DNA from 3 places in the Arthrobacter jiangjiafuii genome. Region 1 is predicted to be linked to each of the others. Evidence: predicted binding sites of a transcription regulator. Region 1 holds the regulator's gene; each other region holds the start of a gene.
The links. Region 1 encodes LexA, which represses DNA repair genes until DNA is damaged. Its sites were predicted from a motif close to TCGAACANNTGTTCGA; they were not measured.

Region 2: ruvA (Holliday junction branch migration protein RuvA) is a predicted target of LexA. The motif match lies at 1,326-1,341, and genes of this name have one in related genera.
Region 3: KKR91_RS15985 (LexA family protein) is a predicted target of LexA. The motif match lies at 1,190-1,205, and genes of this name have one in related genera.

The regions. Positions count from the first base shown of each region.
Region 1 is NZ_CP076022.1:1,254,566-1,256,825, forward strand. It holds gene KKR91_RS05915 (ATP-dependent DNA helicase) at 1-136, shown strand, start outside; gene lexA (transcriptional repressor LexA) at 326-1,156, opposite strand; gene KKR91_RS16980 (LysM peptidoglycan-binding domain-containing protein) at 1,739-1,993, shown strand; gene KKR91_RS05930 (histidinol-phosphate transaminase) at 2,212-2,260, shown strand, end outside.
Region 2 is NZ_CP076022.1:2,200,818-2,203,077, reverse strand. It holds gene KKR91_RS10355 (YebC/PmpR family DNA-binding transcriptional regulator) at 1-637, shown strand, start outside; gene ruvC (crossover junction endodeoxyribonuclease RuvC) at 645-1,250, shown strand; gene ruvA (Holliday junction branch migration protein RuvA) at 1,363-1,992, shown strand; gene ruvB (Holliday junction branch migration DNA helicase RuvB) at 1,994-2,260, shown strand, end outside.
Region 3 is NZ_CP076022.1:3,398,179-3,400,438, reverse strand. It holds gene KKR91_RS15990 (Y-family DNA polymerase) at 1-681, opposite strand, end outside; gene KKR91_RS15985 (LexA family protein) at 745-1,176, opposite strand; gene KKR91_RS15980 (TetR/AcrR family transcriptional regulator) at 1,280-1,855, opposite strand; gene KKR91_RS17145 (DUF2867 domain-containing protein) at 1,852-2,091, opposite strand.

The DNA of each region.
Region 1 (2,260 bases):
GCGCTATGGCAGTTTCCTTCGGGCCGCCCTGCCCCCGTTCTGGTCCACCACTGACCGTTCTGTGGTGCTCAAGGTCCTGGGCCGTCTTGCGGAACAGTCCGGTGGGCAGGAAGTGCAGCGCACCGCCCGGAAGTAAGTGATCCCTGCGGAAGGGACAGAGTGCGGAAGTAACGTGTTCGGAAGTATCCGCGTGGGCAGACGCCAAAGGCGGATACGCCAAAGGCGGCCGGAATCCATCCGGCCGCCTTTTGTATCTGCAACCTCTGCGGGATTGTCCGGCTCTGGCGTCTGTTCCCTTTGTGGGCCGCCGAACCGGGAGAAGCTGCTAGAGCGAGCGCATCACGGAGACTACCTTGCCCATGATCACCGCGTGGTCGCCCACGATGGGCTCATAGCGGGTGTTCTGGGGCAGCAGCCAGGTGTGGCCGTTGCGCTGCCGGAAGGTCTTCACTGTGGCTTCGTCGTCAAGCAGTGCTGCAACGATGTCGCCGTTGTCGGCGGTGGGCTGCCGGCGGACGACCACCCAGTCGCCGTCGCAGATTGCCGCATCGACCATCGAATCACCCGAGACCCTGAGCATGAAGAGGTCGCCGTGACCCACCAGCTGCCGCGGCAGGGGCATGATGTCCTCCACCACCTGCTCCGCGAGGATCGGCCCGCCTGCGGCGATGCGGCCGACAAGGGGAACCATGGCCGTATCCACGGAGGTGGAGAGCTCGGTGACCGAGGCCAGCGGTGCGGAATAATCCTGTCCGGAGCGCCCTTCGGCGTTACCTGCGATCCCTTGGGCCCGGCCGCCGGCCGACGTGTCCGGGGAAACCCCTGTGCCGAAGGCTGATCCGCCCGCTGCCGGATCTTCAGCCTTGCCGTCGCGCAGCATCAAGGGGATAAGGATCTCCATGGCACGGGGGCGCTTGGGGTCGCGGCGGATGTAGCCCAGCTTCTCCAGCTGGACCAGCTGATGGGTCACGCTGGACAGGCTGGCCAGCCCCACCGTGTCGCCGATTTCGCGCATGGTGGGCGGGTACCCGTTGGTGCTAACGGACCGCTGGATCATCTCGAGCACCGTTTTTTGCCGGGGGGTGAGCCCTTTGGGACGCACGGCTGCGGCGGCTGGCTGATTGGTGCTGTCTTCGGAAACAGTCCTGCGGGCCACGGTGGGTTTCCCTTCGGGTCAGCTGGCCGGGTTGGCCGGGAGCTGGTCGGTGAATGGTGGAGCAGCCGGAACGCTGTGCAAGCCGCGCCGGCCGTTGTGTCAGAGGCAGGTGGTTCAGTGTTCCATATCGGCCGAAGCGGGACTTTTGTCCCGGGTCAGCCGGCTGGCACCGGATCAACCTCTTACTGGTACAACGCTAGGCGAGTAGGGGAAGCTTTTCAAACATTTGTTCGAGTGAGTCTCGACTTTGTTAGTAGATAGGTGCTAGAAATAACTCAGCAAGGAATCGAACATAGTTTCGACCCAGCAGGATACGGGGACGAAAATATGCGAGATGGCCGCCAAATGTTCGAATACAGCTTCGGGTTCCTTCCGTAGCGATCGAGCCGGAAAGGTGATGTTATGCCCGTCCCTACACTTCTCACTACCCCTGGACTTTCCCCCGCTTCGGAACTTCGCAGTACCTCGGAAGTTCCGTCCGCCGGAGATCCATCTGCCCTTGATACGGCGAGCCCGGCCAGCCCGGCTGCACCCTTGCGGTTGACCCGCCGCGGGCGCCTGGTGCTTATTGGCCTTCCTGCGATGCTCACCGCAGCGGCCGCACTCACCATGCTCGGGTTCTTCACAGCTCCGGCCATGGCATCCAACGGCGGACCGGACGTCACCCGGACAGTCCAGGTCAGCGTCGGACCCGGCGAGTCTCTCTGGGGGCTCGCACAGGAATACGCACCAGACCGGGATCCGCGGGCCGTTGTTGCCGACATGATTGAACTGAACAACCTGAGCGATGACCGTATCCCTGCCGGAGTTCAGCTGTTTATTCCGGTCGCCCGCTGACGCATTCTGCATTCGATCCGCACCGCGGTCGGACCTGCACTGCGTTCCGGCGCCCCGGCGTCGCCTCGCTACTCAGGGATACCCGCTAGCCAGGGCCGCCCCGCTGCCCAGAGCCGTCCGGCTTATGCAGAGCCTGCCGGTTCCGCCTATTGCGGAAAAAGGCCTGCCGAGCCCGCAACAATTCTTTCCCCTTCACCCCGCGGTCTTAAGCTGTACAGGTGACTGAACAGCTGGAGCGACTGAACCGACTTCCCCTGCGCGACGATC
Region 2 (2,260 bases), 950 kb from region 1:
CGCCGACATGGCAGGGAACCCCGGCCTGGAACTCGCCGTCTCGAAGGCCAAGAAAACCTCTGTTCCCATCGACAACATCAACCGCGCGGTCAAGCGCGGCGCCGGCCTGCTGGGTGAAGCGGTCGACTACCAGACCATCATGTACGAGGGCTACGGCCCGCAGGGCACCGCACTGCTGATCGAGTGCCTCACCGACAACAAGAACCGCGCCGCCTCCGAGGTGCGCCTGGCGGTGACCCGCAACGGCGGCAACATGGGGGACCCCGGATCGGTGGCCTACATGTTCACCCGCAAGGGCGTGGTGACCCTGCCCAAGAAGGACCTCACCGAGGATGACCTCCTGATGGCAGTGCTCGACGCCGGCGCCGACGAGGTCAAGGAATCCGGAGAGAACTTCGAGATCGTCTCCGAGGCAGCAGACCTGCGGGCCGTCGTTGCCGCGCTCGACGAGGCAGGCATCGAGTACGACACCGATGAAGCCGAGTTCCTTCCCTCCATGCATGTGGAGCTGGACGCCGACAACGCCCGGAAGTTCCTGAAGCTCGTAGACGCAGTGGAGGACCTGGACGACGTCCAGAACGTGTACTCCAACGCCGACATTCCGGCCGAGGTCTTCGCCCAGCTCGAAGACGACTGAGCCGCGGGTGAGCCTGCGCGTCCTGGGTGTTGACCCGGGCCTGACCCGGTGCGGCCTGGGCGTGGTCGACGTCGAGCGCAACCGCCGCGCCACCTTGGTGGCCGTTGGCGTGGTCGGCACCGAGGCGGGAACCGCCCTGGACGCGCGGCTGCTGGTCATTGCCGAGGCAATCGATCTTTGGCTGGACACCCACAAACCCGATGTCCTGGCCGTGGAGCGGGTTTTCAGCCAGCTCAATGTCAGCACCGTCATGGGTACCGCGCAGGCCTCCGGAGTGGTGATCGCGGCTGCTGCCCGCCGCGGCATCCCGGTCGCCCTGCACACTCCCACCGAGGTCAAGGCGGCGGTCACGGGATCCGGCGGCGCCAACAAGGACGCCGTGGGCAAAATGGTCACCAAAATCCTGCGGCTGGACGCGCCGCCCAAACCCGCAGATGCCGCCGACGCCCTGGCGCTGGCCCTCACGCACGCCTGGCGGCGCGGCGTGGCAGGACCGGGACAGACGACGGCGGGATCCGCCTCGGGCGCACGGGCCATCGCCAGGCCGCCCACCGCCGGCCTCACCCCGGCCCAGCGTCTCTGGGCCGAAGCCGAAGCCCGGGCCCGGCGCTGAGCCTGCGCACACCCCGGACCGCCTGCTCCGCAGCGCGCCGGAACCGGGGAATCCGCCCCGCGCACAGTAGGGTATTCGTAGATATGTTCTATACAGCCCCTGGAGTTTTGTCATGATCGCATCCCTGCGCGGGACAGTAACGCACGTTGGCCTGCACTCGGCAGTGATCGACGTTAATGGTTTGGGGATGCTGGTCCAGGCCACGCCGCAAACCCTCGGCTCCCTGCATGTGGGCCGGGAAGCACTGGTCCAGACGGCCATGATTGTCCGCGAGGACTCGATGACCCTCTACGGCTTCACCGACCCCGACCAGCGCGAAGTCTTTGAAACCCTGCTCAGCGTCTCCGGCGTTGGCCCGCGGATCGCCCTGGGGGTCCTGGCCGTCCACACGCCGGAAGCCATCCGTGTGGCTGCTTCCACCGGCGACGACAAGGCCTTCAGCAAGGTTTCCGGCATCGGGCCCAAAGGCGCCCGCCGCATCGTGCTGGAACTGGCGGACAAGCTGGTGCCGCTCGGCACTGCCGAAAATCCCGCTGCCGCGCATTGGCAGGACCAGGTGCTGGCTGCCATGACCGGCCTGGGCTGGACGGAGAAGGACGCCACTGCGGCCATCGACGCCGCCGTCGCCGAGGCTCCGGAAATCGCCGCCGCCGGCAACGTGGGCGAAATCCTGAAACTGACGCTGCGCCGCCTGGGCACCGACGGCGCCCGCGCCCGCGCACCCCGCCGGCAGGTGAACTAGCGTGAGCGCCCAGCCCGGCGACGGCCTGGTTGCCGCCACCCCTGACCCGGACGACAAGGCGATCGAAGCCGCCCTGCGGCCCAAGAACCTGGACGACTTCGTGGGGCAGAAGCGGGTCCGCGAGCAGCTTTCCCTGGTCCTTGAGGCCTCCCGGCTGCGCGGCCGCAGCGCCGACCATGTGCTGCTTTCCGGCCCGCCGGGCCTGGGCAAGACCACACTGTCCATGATCATTGCCGCCGAGATGAACGCGCCGCTGCGTATCTCCTCG
Region 3 (2,260 bases), 1.4 Mb from region 1:
CTGCAGCACCACGGAGAACTTGCTGCGGATCATGGCCGGATCGGCATCACGCAGGTCGGCCACGCTCTCGATGCCGAGGGCATTCAGCCGTACCCCGTTCCGTGACCCCACACCCCACAGCCCGGTCACCGGAACCCGGGACATGATCCGGTCGACGACGGCGGGATCCAGGGCGTCGAGGTTGCAGACCCCGCCCATGTGTGGATTCTGCTTGGCGATCCGGTTCGCGAATTTGGCCAGGGTTTTGGTGGCACCGATTCCCACGCAGACCGGCAGGCCGATGTTCCGTGCCACCGCGGCGCGGATGTCGGTGCCGCGGCTGCGCAGTTCCGCGTCGCTGCCGTGCAGGTGCAGGAAGCACTCATCAATGGAGTAGATCTCCTGCTCCGAGGAAAACCGCGCCAGCAGCTGCATCACCCGCGAGCTCAGGTCCCCATACAGCTCGTAGTTGCTCGAGCGCTGCACCAGTCCCAGTTTCGGGGCGGATTCAGCGAGCTTGAACCACGGATCCCCGGTCTTGATGCCCAGCGCCTTGGCCTCATCGGAGCGGGCCACCACGCAGCCGTCATTGTTGGAGAGCACCACCACGGGAATGCCGGCCAGCTTCGGGTCAAACACGCGCTCGCAGGAAACGTAGAAGCTGTTCACATCCACCAGGGCGAACCGCTGCTGCTCAGCCACGGCAGGCTCCGGGGCGGCGGGGCCCGGCGGCTGGACTTCCGGCAGCTGAACTCTCGACAGTCCTCAGACGTGGTGCAGGCATCGGGTCACCACGCCCCAGACGGACAGTTCGGCCGGATCGGGCACGCGGATGTCCGTCGATCCCGGGCTGTCCGCGTGCAGGAAGATGCCCTGTCCGGTGAGGAGGAGCCGGCGGATGATCAGCTCGCCGTTCAGGACGGCGACGACGACGGACCCGTCCTTGGGCGTCAGGGACCGGTCCACGATCAGCTCATCGCCGTCGCTGATCCCCGCACCGTCCATCGCATCGCCGGAGACGCGCATGATGAAGGTGGCGGTGGCGTCGCGGATCAGGTGCCGGTTCAGGTCGATCCCGGCGTCGTAATAGTCCTGGGCCGGGGACGCGAAACCGGCCGGAAGGGTGGAACCGCGGCCGGGCTGGGGGTCGCCGGTGCCGCCGGAACGCGGGCCGGGCTGCGAGGAAAAAACCGCCACGGAACACCTCCCCTAGAACAAAGTTTCGAATGCTAACAGGTTAGCACCGCACGCCTCTGCCTGGACCTCGCTGCTCTGCACGACCTCACTGCTCCGCTGGACCTCAGTCGTCGTCGAGGCCGATCAGATCCATGAACAGGCCGTGCGCCGCATCCGCCCCGGACCGGTCCCCGGTGAGCAGCAGGTCGAAAATGAGCCCGTTGACCACGCCGAGGGCCAGCCTGGCCTGGACCGGAGCAATGGCGGGGTCGCGGCCGGCCTGCACCAGGCTCTCGGCGAGGATATCGATCCATGGCGTCACCAGGGTGTCACGGAGTCCTTTGGCGTGCCGTTCACCCTGCATCGCGTGGGCGGCCAGTTCAAAAACCAGCGGACCGTACGCGAGGGCCTCTTCCACCACTTCGTTCCAGAAAGCCCGGGTGGCCGTGCGGGGCAGGCCGGTGCCGACGGAGTCCATCAGTGCCGCATAGGCCAGCCGCTGCCGCTGTTCCACGGCGTCGACGACGGCGGCCAGCAGCCCTTCCCGGGAGCCGAAATGGTAGTTCAGCATCCGGTGGCTGGTGCCGATGTTCGCGGCCAGGCTGCGCAGGCTCTCGTTGTGCACGCCGTTCGCGGCGAAATACTCCAGTGCGGCTTCCAGCAACTGCTCGCGCCCGCTGCGCCCCTCAGCCACGCTCATGCCTGCCCGGCGCCGTCGCGCCATTCCTGTCCGATGCCCCGCAGCAGGGGCGGGTAGACCAGGAGGTGCCGAAACGGGGTGATGGCTGCCATGTAGGTCCGGCCCAGCAGTCCGTTGGGTTTGACGAGGACCGCCATCTGGCCGTGGTGAGAGCTCGTGCCGCCCTCCACCCAGCGCAGGTGCAGCACGCCGTGGACGGTCCGGTTCGCCATCTCGGCAGCGAATTCGTCTTCCAGAAGGTAGACGGGGTGAACGGGAGCCGGGCAAAGGCTGGGCCGGAGGGTGCGGCGAGGAGGCCGGGGGGAAGCCGGTCACGCAGGGTCGGCACCCGGTGGCCGACGCCGTCGTCGGCGCCGTCCCAGTGGAGCAGGGCGCCGAGCTTCCAGCGGATGGCGAAGAGGAGCC